3 regions of the Bacillus sp. FJAT-45066 genome follow, and region 1 is predicted to be linked to each of the others. Evidence: predicted binding sites of a transcription regulator. Region 1 holds the regulator's gene; each other region holds the start of a gene.
What was found. Region 1 encodes LexA, which represses DNA repair genes until DNA is damaged. Its sites were predicted from a motif close to CGAACATATGTTCG; they were not measured.
Positions count from the first base shown of each region.

Region 2: the regulator LexA is predicted to act here: its motif matches at 1,634-1,647, upstream of CDZ92_RS03370 (Y-family DNA polymerase).
Region 3: the regulator LexA is predicted to act here: its motif matches at 2,493-2,506, upstream of uvrB (excinuclease ABC subunit UvrB).

Region 1 is NZ_NISQ01000001.1:1,392,931-1,398,179, forward strand. It holds gene tkt (transketolase) at 1-1,223, opposite strand, end outside; gene CDZ92_RS07105 (DUF896 domain-containing protein) at 1,291-1,521, opposite strand; gene CDZ92_RS07110 (YneB family resolvase-like protein) at 1,563-2,234, opposite strand; gene lexA (transcriptional repressor LexA) at 2,379-2,993, shown strand; gene CDZ92_RS07120 (hypothetical protein) at 3,074-3,343, opposite strand; gene CDZ92_RS07125 (hypothetical protein) at 3,452-4,078, opposite strand; gene glnA (type I glutamate--ammonia ligase) at 4,559-5,249, opposite strand, start outside.
Region 2 is NZ_NISQ01000001.1:668,354-673,602, reverse strand. It holds gene CDZ92_RS03375 (YolD-like family protein) at 3-326, opposite strand; gene CDZ92_RS03370 (Y-family DNA polymerase) at 350-1,615, opposite strand; gene CDZ92_RS03365 (YqzH family protein) at 1,827-2,015, shown strand; gene CDZ92_RS03360 (hypothetical protein) at 2,105-2,599, shown strand; gene CDZ92_RS03355 (DUF4179 domain-containing protein) at 2,625-3,944, opposite strand; gene CDZ92_RS03350 (sigma-70 family RNA polymerase sigma factor) at 3,937-4,458, opposite strand; gene CDZ92_RS19830 (hypothetical protein) at 4,659-4,814, shown strand; gene CDZ92_RS03345 (hypothetical protein) at 4,908-5,249, opposite strand, start outside.
Region 3 is NZ_NISQ01000001.1:3,669,050-3,674,298, forward strand. It holds gene CDZ92_RS18275 (CsbA family protein) at 1-176, shown strand, start outside; gene CDZ92_RS18280 (sigma-70 family RNA polymerase sigma factor) at 497-1,045, shown strand; gene CDZ92_RS18285 (hypothetical protein) at 1,026-1,610, shown strand; gene CDZ92_RS18290 (hypothetical protein) at 1,930-2,412, opposite strand; gene uvrB (excinuclease ABC subunit UvrB) at 2,736-4,715, shown strand; gene uvrA (excinuclease ABC subunit UvrA) at 4,723-5,249, shown strand, end outside.

The sequences.
Region 1 (5,249 bases):
AACCATATGTTACGACCGCTATAATCTTCAGGTGTGAAGTCTTTATCACCTTTAATCATTGTATTGTTAGAACCAGCTAAGTCAGCAGATCCACCAATTATTTGGCGAGTATTTTGAGCTATTGCATTTAAAACTTCTCCAGATGAAGCACGGGATGCAAGACTCTTACCTTCGTCATAGACAGGAATATCTTTATCCCAACCTTCCGGTAATTTCCCTTCCATCGCTAATTGTAATTGCTCTCCTAATTCAGGAAATTTTGATTTATACTCATTGAACATCGCAGACCATTTTTCTTCTACTTGTTGACCTTTTTCCGTTACAGACTTTTTGAAATTCGTATATACCTCTTCTGGTACATGGAAGTCATTTTCATAAGCCCATTTGTAGTATTCTCTAGTTAAATGAATTTCATCTTTTCCTAATGGCTTACCGTGAACATCTGATTTACCAGACATATTTGGTGATCCGTATCCAATAACCGTCTTTACTTCAATTAATGTAGGGCGATTTAGATCTGTCTGTGCTTCTGCAACAGCTGCGGAAATTTCTTCAATGTTATTTCCATCTTCTACACGAGCGTATTGCCATCCGTAAGCTTTAAATCTCCCTTCTACACTTTCTGAGAAAGAACGATCTAAGTCACCATCTAAAGAAATGTCATTCGAATCATATAGTACAACAAGACGACCTAATTTTAGGTGCGCTGCTAATGATGCTGCCTCAGCAGAAACACCTTCCATTAAATCTCCATCTCCACAAATACTGTATGTAAAATGATCGACAACATTGAATCCATCTTTATTATATGTATCTGCTAAATGTCTTTCTGCCATTGCCATACCTACAGCCATAGCGATACCTTGACCAAGTGGGCCAGTTGTCGCATCAACCCCAGCTGTATGTCCAAATTCGGGGTGACCTGGTGTTTTACTCCCCCATTGGCGGAAGTCTTTTATATCTTCCATTGATAAGTCATAACCACTTAAATGCAATAAGCTATATAAAAGCATAGATCCGTGACCTGCTGATAAAACAAATCTGTCACGGTTAAACCAAGTAGGGTTTTTGGGGTTGTGGTTCATAAATTTTGTAAATAACGTATATCCCATTGGTGCTGCGCCCATCGGCATACCTGGGTGTCCTGAATTTGCTTTTTCGATTGCATCAATAGAAAGATTACGTATAGTATTAATGGATAATTGATCAATATTTGTTGTCATTTATTTCAACTCCTATATATTTTCAGAACTACTGTTTAGTATGTTCCATTTTTCAAGAAAACAGTTGTTAATGTAGTCGTTTATTTTGTTCATCTTTTAGTTTTTTCGGTGTAACATCATTTCCGTTTGGATCAACCACTTTAACAGAATGAAGGGTATTTACCATGGATGAACGAAATGTTTTTATGTATTCTTCTCTTAGATTTTTTTGTTCTTGTGCTTCTGCATCTGTTAAACCTACCGACTTGGATTTATTTGATAGGGCATTAATGCGGGCAATTTTTTCTTTTGAAAGCATGGAGGTACTCCTTTTCATACTAAGAATATGCATTTATCTTACTAAAGCGTATCATTTTTTACAAGTGAAGACTCCTTTTCCTTCATATATTCTATGTACCTTCTGTGAACAGTTGCTTTGGAAACATTGAATCCAAGACCCCTTAATGTGGCAGCAATTTCAGCAAACGTTAATTTATTGCTTCGAAGTCTAACAATCTCTTCTACAGGTATTTCTGTTCTTTCTCGCCCAGGGCTTTTATCAATATTTTTCAAGTTCTCCAAAGGATTATACCCTTCTTTTATTGCTTTTTTCATTCCTCTTTTAATTTTCAAGTTGTGAAGCTTTCGTTGGTATTCTTCTACTATTGATACAATATCTAATACCATTGAATCCGATTCAGATAAAGTTAATTTTCCACTATCAACAATAGAGTATATATGTACATTATGTTTATTAAGTAAATGCAATAATGCTATTTTAGCTTTTCCTCTGCCAAGTCGTGTCTCGTCTTGTACAAGTAATACATCTATTTTTTCTTTCGCTAAAAAGTCCATTAGTTGAAAAATACCATCTCTATCAATTTCATACCCACTTGCTTGTTCTTCAATAACATGAACTACGTTAATTTTATAATTTTGTGCCAATGTAGTTAATTCTTCCTTTTGACGAATTAACGATGTTTCTTGTGTATCTTTTTTTGTACTAACTCTACAATAAATAATCCCTCTCACGATAATCACCAACCACTTTTTATTAAATCATTATGAGTAGAACGTATATTCTTGTCAAGTAGATGTTCGAACTTATGTTTGTATTTTGTTCTTCTACATGGTATAATATTCATAATAATACGAGAGAAAACGAGGTGCATACTTATGAAACTATCAAAAAGACAGCAAGATATTTTAGATTTCATTAAGAGCGAAGTACAAGTAAAAGGCTATCCACCTTCCGTTCGAGAAATCGGTGAAGCTGTTGGCCTCGCTTCTAGTTCAACTGTACACGGTCATTTAGCTCGACTTGAAAGCAAAGGGTTAATTAGACGTGATCCAACCAAACCAAGAGCAATTGAGGTTATAAGCTTCGAACAAGATATTCCAAAAATAAATGTAGTACAAGTTCCTATAATCGGAAAAGTAACTGCTGGACAACCTATTACTGCTGTAGAAAATATAGAAGATTATTTTCCACTACCAGAACGCTACGTTTCACCTGACGAACTAGTGTTTATGTTAGAAGTCATGGGCGACAGTATGATCGAAGCAGGAATTCTTGATGGAGACTTAGTAATCGTTCGCCAACAACAATCGGCAAATAATGGTGATATTGTGGTTGCAATGACAGAAGAAGACGAAGCTACTGTAAAACGTTTTTTTAAAGAGCGAGATTATATTCGTTTACAACCTGAAAATTCTTCTTTAGAACCTATCATTGTTAGAAATGTAACTATTCTAGGAAAAGTTATTGGCGTTTATAGAAACGTCCATTAATACATCAGCCTGCATAGCAGGCTTTTTTACTTTAATACAAAGGAAAAGCCTCTAACACTCGTTGTTAGAGGCTACTTTTATTACTGCATTTTCTTATTGTAATATTTAACGGAGTACATAGCTCCTTCACTTACCATGTTGTTATCAGCAAAGTCATCCGGATGTGGATTGCCTGCTTTCTTTAAGGGGAAAGTTGTCTTCTTATACTTTAATGGTAACAATTTATTTCTTAAGAAAGTTGTATAGTTAGCTACTCTTGTTCTAGCTTTTTCACTAGACAAAATACCAATACTCGTTGCTCCTAATCCGACTCCTATTGCAATGATTGATTTTACTGGCTTCATTTTCATATTCGTCGCCTCCCTATACCTTTCTATACTATATACCCCCTACTAAAAATGTTAAACATAAAAAGCTATCCAACAGTTAAAATTGGACAGCTTTTTACATAGATTCTATTAAAAGTTTGCACGAACTCTAATTTCTTCACCAATTGTATCTTTGTTTTCATTTTGCACAGCTGGGATTTTTATTTCTACCCATTCTACTTCACTAGCACTTGTATCTAAGAAGAAAAACAAAGAACCTTTCTTCTCTTCTTTTCCGTCAAGCGTATCACCAAACTCATTACTAAAAATTGGGTTTGCGTTTTCAATTACTTGTCCATCGCTTGTCTCAATCGACATATTATCTACTAGAAATAATAGCTTCTCATCAGATAAATTATTAACGATAAGGTCTACTTGGATATATTCAATTGCTTCTTCGCCTACATATTCAGCAAATTCGCCTTCAAGTTCTCCACTCATTGCAGCTACTTGATAAAATTCTACTTCTACATCTCCTGTCTTAGCAGATTCCACATTACCATTTCTTGCATGGATGATAAATGTACCACCATCTGTAATGATTGGCTCACCTATAGGAGTTACCCAATCACCATCCTCTTCTTCTGTGTCACTTTTGTTTTCATCAGAGATATCCGGCTTCTCATTATCTGTTGCTTTCTCGTTATTGTCATTCGAACATGCAACTGTCATTGCAGCTAACATACTAATAATGAATAGTAAGAACCATTTTTTCATAGTTAAGTAATCCCCTTTTTCGTATATATAAATCTGATTATACATTATTTTGAGATAATTTGTAGAATTAAGATGAAATTCACATGAAATTTTAATGTAGAATAATCAACTCTCTTAATTGCCGCTGTTGCTTTCCGTGCAAGGCTCCGCTTTCCGCGGGCGGGTCGGGAGCCTCCTCGACGCATAGCGTCTGTGGAGGCTCCCGTCTCCCGCTTCTCCCGCTGGAGTCTGCACCTTGCACGGAAAGCAACAGCTAGGATTTTCTATATTCATTAGTAAACTTTAATATATTTTGAATAGGAAAAATCCCATGTTAGCAAAAAGATTTAACATAACACTTATAATAAATTCAGGACAAACTTATAAATTTTCATAATAAAAGAGTAAAAGAGAGAAAGAAGAAATTCCATAAACAACTAGACCTGTTGTTCCAATAAAGAAAACCCCTCGACACCAATCGGTATCGAGGGGTTGCATTTATTAGTACTGAGTCATATATTGGTCGCGCTCCCATGGGTGAACTTGCGTGCGGAACATATCCCACTCAATTTCTTTTGCTTCAATAAAGTGCTCTAGTAAATGTTCGCCTAATGCACCTTGAATTACTTCATCTTGCTTTAATAAGTCTAATGCTTGAGCAAGTGTAGCTGGCAGGTCAACGATACCTTCTGCTAAACGCTCTTCTTTGTTCATTACATAAATGTTACGATCTACTGGTTTTGGAGGAGTTAAACCGTTTTTCACTCCATCAAGTCCTGCAGCAAGTAATACTGCCATCGCTAAATATGGGTTTGCTGCTGGATCTACACTACGAATCTCAACACGAGTACTTACTCCACGAGAAGCTGGAATACGAATTAATGGACTACGGTTACGAGCAGACCAAGCAACATAACAAGGTGCTTCGTAACCTGGTACTAGACGCTTGTATGAGTTTACTGTCGGATTTGTTACTGCTGTAAAGTTTGGAGCGTGCTTTATAATTCCAGCAATAAATTGACGAGCTGTTTCACTTAAACCTTGATCCGCTTGTTCGTCATAGAATGCATTTACGCCATTTTTGAATAATGAAACGTTACAGTGCATACCTGATCCGTTAACACCGAAAAGTGGTTTCGGCATGAATGTCGCATGTAATCCATGCTTACGCGCAATTGTTTTTACAACTAAC
Region 2 (5,249 bases), 720 kb from region 1:
GTTCAAGAAATATCCAATACATCTCCTAATGGCAAGTAGGAAACTTCGCCGAACTTGTCGACTACGTGCATACGGCGTTTTATTGGGTCAACATGGTGAATCGTACCGACAAACAGTTGATAGCGTTTATTTTCGTAGTATGTGATGGTTACTTCATTTCCGAACTCCATCGCTTCGCCAATTTGCTCATTCATCATTTCGATTTGTTGTTCGTCTAGTTCTGGTTTTATTTCATATGAGTCTTCTTTCGTCCAATCTCGGAGCATTTTGACATGCTCTGGTAGCATCATGGACGTCCATTTAATTGTTCCACGGTCACGAATCATGGCGATTATCCTCCTTTATTTATTTACGCTTTATGCCCACCAACAAGCCTGCTTCGGTGTCTCGCTGTTCCAGCATTTGTGTACGAAACTGCACGTAGCAATGCATCTGATCCGTATTTATTTCGAATTTGGTCCATCACATATCCGAGCTCTCTTCGTTTTGGTCGGTCGAGTTCGAACAAATTCAGTTGCATCTCACTATCATCGACGATATTGGATAGGGACACTGAAATTTTCCGAACGGTTTTGTTTACGTAGTTTTCTTTAAAAAGTTGAAGGCATGTTTCATACAGGTCCATCGTAATATTCGTTGGGCCTTCCATTGTTTTTGATCGGTAAAATCCGCCACCTAATTCGTCACGGCTATAACCGATTCCAAGACTAATTGTGCGGCCGGCTTTGCCGTGGTGACGCGCTCTTCTTGCCACTTCTTCACAAATTTCAAGAAGAACATGTTTTACTTCTGTCGGGTCTGTGTAGTCCCGAAGCAACATTTGACTTTTTCCGAAGCTAATTTGTCCTTGAATAATCGGTGCGCCAAGTTCGGATAGGTCAATTCCCCATGCGTGATAGTAAAGCTGATTCCCCATCACACCGAACTTTTTTTCTAATAACTCTAACGGGTAGTTGGCTAGCTGACCTACATTGAATATTCCCATTTTGTTTAATGTTTTTTGAACTTGTGAGCCAATTCCCCACATTTCTTTTAGCGGTGACAATGGCCAAAGTTTTGTTTTCACATCTTCATATGTCCACTCGGCGATGCCTTTCTTTTTTGCTTCAAGATCTAAACAAAGCTTGGACAGTAACATATTTGGGCCAATGCCAATCGCACATGGGAGCTGAAACTCGCGCTCGATGGCTTCTTTTATTTTTGCAGCAATGGTGTGTGCATCTCCCCAAATGGACTCCACTCCGTCTAATTTCAAAAAGCTTTCGTCGACGCTGTACGTATGAATGGCTTCTTTCGGTACGAATTGATGGAACAACTTTGTAATTTCAGTGGAAATTCGTAAGTATGTGGCCATCTTCGGATTCACGATTTGAATGCGCGGGTCGTTTGGTATTTCGAATAGTCTAGAGCCCGTTTTAATGTTGAATTCTTGTTTTAGTTTTGGAGAGGCCGCAAGCACAATGCTTCCTTGTCGCTCCGTATCTCCAACGACTGCAATGTAGCTTGTGAGCGGGTCTTGCCCCATCATGACCGCTGCACAACTTGCATAAAAACTCTTCATATCGACGCACAATATCTTGTTGTTGGGTAGCTGGCTGTAATTGATTGTCTCCATGAAAGTTCACCTCACAAAAGAATATATGTTCGTATTTATATTATAGTATTCATTGTAAGGGAATATACGTTCTGTTTCAATGGTAAAATTTTTTTATAAACACGGTGTTAAAATATATAGGAACAAAGCGTTTGGTTTTATGTCCTTTTCAGACATTTATATCCTGATTGCTTAAAACAAAGTATAATACCCCCATCGAGGTGAATTTACGTTGGACATAAAACTAATTGAAAAAATGATTCGAAATGCTTTCATACAGTATGAACACACTCCGCTCACGGAGCAACAATACATAGAACTAGCCGTACAAGTTCAAAAAACAATCCAAAGCGACGGGACTTCGGATCTTTTTGAAGTAGTGCAAGACGTCGTGTATGAGTACTTGAGTAAATGGGACTAAACCAATCTTTCCAAAAACTACAAATCATATTTCCTTTTCCAAAACACAAGCTATAATCAACGATGCTAGCAGAAAAAGGATGAAGTCCTATGAATAAGCAAAAAAAAATGTTGTGGTTAATGGTAATCCTTTCATCAAGTACGCTTCCGTTATTAGGTTGGAAGTCGATAAGGCGTTTTATACCGGCGATAACGTTCATTAACTTGTATCTTTGTATGGAAAGTCACTTCGCCTACAAGAAAAAATGGTGGGTCATAAAAGAAAAAATCCTTCCTTCCTTAATTGGAGAATTCGCTTTAATGGTAGGGCCATTTTTTGCAGGTACATTATGGATTTTAAAGTGGACGTACGGAAAATTCCCTCTGTATATGTTAGTAAACCTAGCCTTTGGATGGTTTTTTGCATTTCCTTTTTATGCTTTTTTTGAAAAACATGGAATATGGACGTTAAAGAAATTTAAGAGATGGCAGCTCTGGCTTGTTTTCACTAACAAGGCAATCCTCATGTACTTTTATCAAAAACTTGTAGAAAATGAAACGTACAAAGGGATAAAAGAAGCAAAAGAAGAGGAACAGTACTCGTGACGAGAAACTGTTCCTTTTTGCTTCCTTACTTTAATTTTAGACCGACATCCCCTTTTAGACGATTCGGGTAGTCTGTAATGGTAAAGGTTAATGGACTTTTCGCTTCACTAAAAAGTTCGAATCCAATTTCACGGATATTATTTAGTCTATCCCCCGAATGAAAAAAGCTAGAACGGAATTCCGTTCCATTGGCATCCACATAAGTGGAAGACAAAATAGCTCCTTGAGCCAATGAGTCGTCGGATTGATACTCAAATACAATATCCTTAAAAGATGTTGTAACGGAAATAAATCGGTTATCACTAGGCTGTTGGATAATTTCTTCTTGCTCAATATCCACTACTAACTCTACCTCATCTTTCGGCAAAGCCCTTACAGAAGAAAACTCCAAATATAGTTCTTTCGGTTCAGCGAAATAATTACTTTCAAAATATAAGGTAAATCTGTTCGGGTCTGTTTCAAAGAAGGAAATAGACGCAGTTTGTTCTGTCCAAATTTCTCCTTTTTCATCCATTAAGCGGATGTTGTCAAAAGCAAATATTTTATGTGTATTCAGTTCATCGTAAAGAATAGAAACGGCAATACGAGTTGGACGAATCTCTACTTTTTCTACAAGTATCTTTTGCCCTTCTATCGCCACGGTCTCATTCACTTCATACACTTTTTTAATGGCAGAAAATTTTTCGTAATCAATGGTAATCGGTATACCCTGAGAAATTAATACGTCAACACCATCAGCTTTAACCCCTGTGTGTAAAATGATTTCACTTGGAAGTTGATTTTCTACAGGATAAGCAAGTAAAAGTTCTCCACTAATAGGAGTGTTTTTTTCAACATTACCGTGTGAATATACACCGGAACTAAGTGGCAGTTCGTTTCCTTCTTTGTCTGTAAAACGAGCTTCACTTAAAATCACCTCTCGATAAGATTTGTCGGTTTCAATCGTGTAATATAAAAACGCGCGGTCTTCATCTACGATAATTGCATCAATCGTTAGTTTCACACCGTTCTCTTCTACTGTTGTGTCAATTATTTGTAAATATTCGTTTTCAATAATGGAGATCATACCTTTATCATTGCGCATAAGCTCGACGATTTTTTGCATCCCAGGAATAGAGCTAACATAGCCAGCAAATGTTGGGGAAACTTTAATTGACGTAAACATGATTAGCAGCAGTACACTTGCAGCAATGGCCCCCCATCTGAAGGAAGAGTGGAAAGTCCGCTTCTTTTCTTTCGCTTGGTGCATTCCTTTTAAAATATACTCATCGATGTTGGATGGCACTTCTACTTTATCAATTTTATCTTTCATTTCGTGTAATTTTTTTTCTTCGTTTTCAAACATGCTTGTTCCCACCTTTCTCGTCAAAATAAGAGCGCAGAGCCATTAGCCCTTTGTTTAACCATGTTTTTACCGTACCTTCTGGTGAATTCATAATGAGCGCGATATCTTTAATACGCAGATCTTGGATGTATTTCAGTTGTATGACGGAATGGTACGGTTCATCTAAGGATGTTAGTGCTTCCTCTACTTCTAGACGTAGTGTGTTATTACTCATCGCTGCAATCTCTATCTGATCGCCACGAGGGGTTTCACGCTTTTTCTTTCTTAATTCGTCGCTGCAGTAATTAATCATGATACGAATGAGCCATGTTGAAAAGTAATTTGGCTCTTTTAATTTTTTTATTGCTTTAAAAGCGCGAAACGTCACTTCTTGTATCGCTTCTAACGAATCTTGCTCGTTTTTAAAGTGAGCATAAGCGATTTTATATAATTGTTCTTTATGTTCAGACATTAACGAGAAGAAGGCTCCCTCATCCCCCTTCCGTGCCTTTTTAACAAGTAGTTCATTCTGCAAGTTGTTTCCCCCCTAAAACTCCAACCTTCACTTTTCACGCATTAGACATGTGAAGGTGGAAAAAGGTTTTGTTTTTTAAAATTTTTTTAGTAAATGCAAAAAACAATTATAGTAATTTCTATAATTGTTTATGTAACGCATGTAATTTTAACACTTGCACATATTAAAAACGATACTAACCCGAAAGTGAGATGACATGCATGTCTAAACAAGGCAGACAAAATAAGAACCAAACTCGAGAGCAAGTAGAAAAGCACGACAAACATAATGATGTGGAATTTGGAAGTGATTATCAAGTAGGTAATAGCAATTCACAAAGCCAGAAGAAAAGTGGCAAGCAGGCAAATAAAAAGTAAACAAGGGAAAACGCTAGAGGTAACGATAAAGTACTCTAGCGTTTTTTCTATTCTATTTGTGTCGTGTTTCTATTTGTCAAACAAATTCTTGCCTTATTCCCCCGCACTCATCTCTTCCGCGGTTTTCCCATGCAGAGAATAAATTTGACCATTCTTTATTGAAACGGCACCTATTACTTCTTCGCCATCCATCATAAGGACAACGGAAGTATAACCAAACAGAGTACGAAGAGGGTGATTTGCAACATAAAAACTTTTATCATGAAGATCCTTCCATCGATAAAAATCTACTGGTTGCTCTTGTACAGCTAGCAATTTACTATGTGGGAATTCCATTGCACTTCTTTTTGTAACCCGGTATGGTCCATTTTCACCCGCGTAATGAAGGACGATAAAGCCTTCTTGTTCTAAGTACTCTTTAGCAACTTTCGTCGT
Region 3 (5,249 bases), 2.3 Mb from region 1:
TTTTGTTTACGAGGGTTACGTTTAATGCGTATGTGGGGACTGCATTGACTGCTGCGTTAATCGTTGCCGCTATATTGAAGGGGCACTCTGATGAGTGGTTTATTATTGTGTTAGATATTGTATCTTTGGCCGTAGGATTTTTATACGCTCGAACGATGTTCAAAAAGAAAGTCTGATTCCAGCTGTTTAGTGGTTTCAGGCTTTTTTTCGTAAAGCATTTTTCAGAAGAAATTGTTGTTTTCACATTTGATTTCTGCCCGTTCCTTTCCGCTGCAGGAACCTGCTTTCCGCTGGGAGCGACGTGAGCCTCCTCGGCGTACCGCCTGTGGGGTCTCACGCTTCGCTCTATGTCCCGCAGGAGTCAGGTTCCTTCCGCTCCAATCCACTCAAGTTTTAAATTAAATGAAAAGCAACAACTTTACCCAAAAAGCCTTTCGTATAAATGAAACCTTTAAGACTATTGTAACGTCCAATAATTGAGAAAGGGGGAGAGAGGATGGGGGAATTTTCGGAGGAAGAAAAGATAGAGTTAGTGGAAAAAGCGATGGCTCAGTACGGGGAAGCGATTAAACGTCTACTATTCACTTATGTTCGCGACCATGCCGTTGTGGACGATTTGTTCCAGGAAGTGTTTATTAAAGTATATTACCAACTTGATTCCTTTCGAGGTGATAGTGAATTAAAAACGTGGATTTACCGGATTGCGATCAATAAAAGTAAAGACTATTTGCGGAGCTTTTCTACTAGATTGAAAAACTTAGTGAAGTTGCAATCTAGTTTTGTGGCGGAACAAGCAGCCGATGCAGAGATGCTCGTGATGGAAGGCGAATCTCAGTCCGAAATAGGAGCGCTTGTCTTACAATTACCTATTAAATATCGAGAAGTATTGATTCTCTTTTATTATAAAGATTTCACGGTGGAAGAAATAAGTGACATCCTACATATGAACAAAAACACCATTAAAACGAGGCTCAACAGAGGCAGAAGCCGGCTAAAAGATTTGATGGTAGAAAGGGGATATGACGATGACCGACTTTTTAGATAAGGAAAAATTGAAGCGAGACGTGGACCAGTATATTTCACCACATTCACTTTATACGGGAATTGACCAAAAAAGAGTGCTCGAGAGGATCCAGTCTTCTAGAGGACGGAAACGATATATAAAAAATCCACGGATTATGTTATCTGTTATTGTTTTTTTTCTGGCAGTGATGGTTGGCATGAGTTTCGTTGGCAACGAGGAAAGTAGATTAGGAGCAGAGCATTGGAAAGAACAGCTATATCTTGGGATGGAAAAGGAAGACGTGTTACGAGTGTTAGGGGAAAACTATGTGGAAGTGGAACCAGCTGACGGTGTAGAGCGAGATGTTGTACTTTGGAGGTACGATTTTGTACAGGAACCAGAGTATGTCTATGAGGAACCATATGATTTTGTCGATATAGATGGCGTAGTGAGTGGAAAGATGGATTACCAAATAATAATTAACCTAGGTAGTGATGAAGTGGTGAGGTATACGATTCTTTATAAGGACGGGGAAGGGAAAAATTTTATTTATACGAACTCTGTGGAGCATGGAGAACAAGAGCATATAGTGAATGGCGGTTCTTAATACAAAAAACATTAATGAGGGTATGGTGCTCATTAATGTTTTTTGTTGGTGTATAATTTTGAAGCGAAGTTGGGATGGGATTTTTAATAGTTTTAGTGAACATTTTGGTCTTATCGGCGAAAATCGTCATTTTATCGGCGAAATTTAAGGTTTAATCAGCGAAAATCAAAAATTAATCGGCGAAAATCGGACTTCAATCAGCGAATGTCAATAGCCTATCGGCGAAACATACTGCCAATCAGCGATGCTCCCCTCTTATCAGCGATAAAATACAGCAGTAATAGCAAACCCCCATATAGATAAAATCAAACATAACAATTTATTTACTCAATCCCAATCTCTCCCGAAACTGCTCTACCTTCTCCAACTCGTCCCTTGTAGGCTCCTCCAATCTCGCTGGCGTTACAACCCAAATAGGGTCTTTTCCGAATGTTTCCCCATATCCAGTTAACACTCCAATTACTGTAACAACATCCCCAATCTTAGAGTCGTCCAATGCCTCATTTAAATTCACATAAATAGTTGGAAGTTTATCCTCTTTTAATTCAATTGTCCTCTCATCTTCTATCCGATGCACAGACGCAGTCCAGCGTACATGTTTGTTCTTATTTTCTTTTATAAAATCATGCACATACAAACCGTCTATTTCACTATAAGTAAGTTCCTCGCTAGAAGGCCCGAGTTTCAAAGCATCTTCATCCAAATAATCAAAAGCTAGTCTTTCTTCTGGGATAGCATTTGTACTACATCCAGAAAAAAGTAGTCCTATAAAAAAAATTAATACAAACGCTACACGGTACATGATAAAAACCAATCCATTCTGTCAAAGATACTATTATTGTATATAGAAAGAAGAATAACGACAACCTAACAAAAAAATAACGAATATACGTTCTTATTTTTGTTATTTTTCCATCTGTTTGTGGTAGAATATGTACATGAAACAACTTCAGTATTCAGTTCGTTTAATCAAAAACGAATATTTTGTTATAATATGAAAAAACGTTCGTTTATTAAGGTGTATTTAACATCATTTAAGTTATAATTATTCGTTTTTCGTATAGTATTCATACATGTTGAAACGGACTCACATAGATTATATTGAACAATTTAGGGGGCTTGTGTGTGGAAAAAGAGTTTGAATTAGTTTCGAATTATAAGCCAGAAGGTGACCAACCGGAAGCGATTAAACAAATAGTTGCTGGTCTCGAAGCGGGAAAGAAACATCAAACGCTTTTAGGTGCGACGGGAACTGGAAAAACGTTCACCATTTCAAACGTTATTCAGCAAGTGAAAAAACCTACATTAATTATAGCCCATAACAAAACGCTAGCTGGTCAACTTTATAGTGAATTTAAAGAGTTTTTCCCAGCCAATGCAGTTGAGTATTTTGTTAGTTACTACGATTATTATCAACCAGAAGCATATGTCCCATCAACGGACACTTTTATCGAAAAAGATGCGAGCATCAATGACGAAATTGACAAACTACGCCACTCGGCAACTGCATCCCTTTTTGAACGAAACGATGTTATTATTATCGCCAGCGTTTCATGCATTTACGGTTTAGGTTCACCGGAAGAATATCGTGATTTAGTCGTTTCTTTAAGAACGGGAATGGAACTAGACAGAAATCAACTTCTTCGTAATTTAGTAGATATTCAATACAGCAGAAACGACATTGATTTCCAGCGCGGTACTTTCCGTGTGCGCGGTGATGTAGTCGAAATCTTCCCTGCGTCAAGAGATGAACATTGTATCCGAATTGAATTTTTCGGGGATGAAATTGATCGAATTAGAGAAGTGGACGCGTTAACAGGAGAAATTCTTTCGGATCGAAACCACGTATCTATTTTTCCGGCTTCCCACTTCGTTACTCGTGAAGAAAAAATGCGAAAAGCAATTGTGAATATTGAAGCGGAATTGGAAGAGCGTTTAGAGGAGTTACGAGAAAATGGCAAGCTTTTAGAAGCTCAGCGCCTAGAACAACGTACCCGCTACGACTTAGAAATGATGCGAGAAATGGGCTTTTGTTCTGGAATTGAAAACTATTCCCGCCATTTAACCTTAAGGGAAACTGGTTCGACACCTTACACACTAATTGATTTCTTTCCAGAAGACTTCTTAATTGTTGTAGATGAGTCTCATGTTACATTACCACAAATTCGTGGAATGTTTAACGGAGACCAAGCGCGGAAACAAGTATTAGTAGATCACGGTTTCCGTCTACCTTCTTCTAAAGACAACCGACCTTTACGATTTGATGAATTTGAAGAAAAAGTAAACCAAATAGTATTCGTATCGGCTACTCCAGGGCCATACGAATTAGAACATACACCGGATATGGTGCAACAAATTATTCGTCCTACTGGTTTGTTAGACCCAACCATTGATGTTCGTCCAATCAAAGGACAAATTGATGATTTGATAGGCGAAATCAACCTACGTGTGGAAAAAAATGAGCGCGTGCTAGTAACAACGTTAACAAAGAAAATGTCAGAAGACTTAACAGCATACTTAAAAGAAATTGGCATGAAAGTGGCATACTTGCATTCAGAAATAAAAACATTAGAGCGTATTGAAATCATTCGCGAACTACGTATGGGGAAATACGATGTTTTAATCGGAATTAACTTACTAAGGGAAGGTTTAGATATTCCGGAAGTATCGCTAGTAACCATATTAGATGCAGACAAAGAAGGTTTCCTCCGTTCGGAACGTGCTTTAATCCAAACAATCGGGCGTGCTGCTCGTAATTCGAACGGTCAAGTTATTATGTATGCAGATAGAATAACAAAATCGATGAACATTGCGATAGACGAGACAAAACGTCGTCGTCAAATTCAAGAAGAATATAACGAGAAACATGGCGTTACGCCAACGACAATCCAAAAAGGCATTCGGGATGCCATTAAGGCCACTTTTGCAGCGGAAGATGGAGAGCGGTACGAAACAACACCGAAATTAAGACCGAAAAACAAAAAAGAACGAGAGATATTAATCGAATCAATGGAGCAGGAGATGAAGGATGCAGCAAAAGCACTCGACTTCGAGCGTGCAGCAGAGCTTCGTGACCTCATCTTAGAGCTAAAAGCGGAAGGATGAAACAAGGATGGCAATGGATAAAATTGTTGTAAAAGGGGCAAGAGCCCATAACTTAAAAAATATCGACGTAACCATCCCTCGCGATAAGCTTGTTGTTTTAACAGGCTTATCTGGGTCTGGAAAATCATCGCTTGCGTTCGATACGATCTATGCAGAAGGCCAACGTCGTTATGTTGAATCACTATCTGCTTACGCCCGCCAATTTTTAGGACAAATGGATAAGCCAGACGTAGATGCAATTGAAGGACTATCGCCTGCTATTTCCATCGACCAAAAAACGACGAGCCGAAATCCACGTTCCACGGTTGGTACCGTAACAGAGATTTATGATTACTTACGACTATTGTTTGCGAGAGTTGGAAAGCCAACATGTCCAAAGCATGGTATTGAAATCTCATCGCAAACAATCGAACAGATGGTAGACCGAATTTTACAATACGAAGAACGCACAAAACTTCAAATATTAGCACCTATCGTCCAAGGACGAAAAGGTACACACGTAAAAGTGTTTGAAGACATTAAAAAACAAGGATA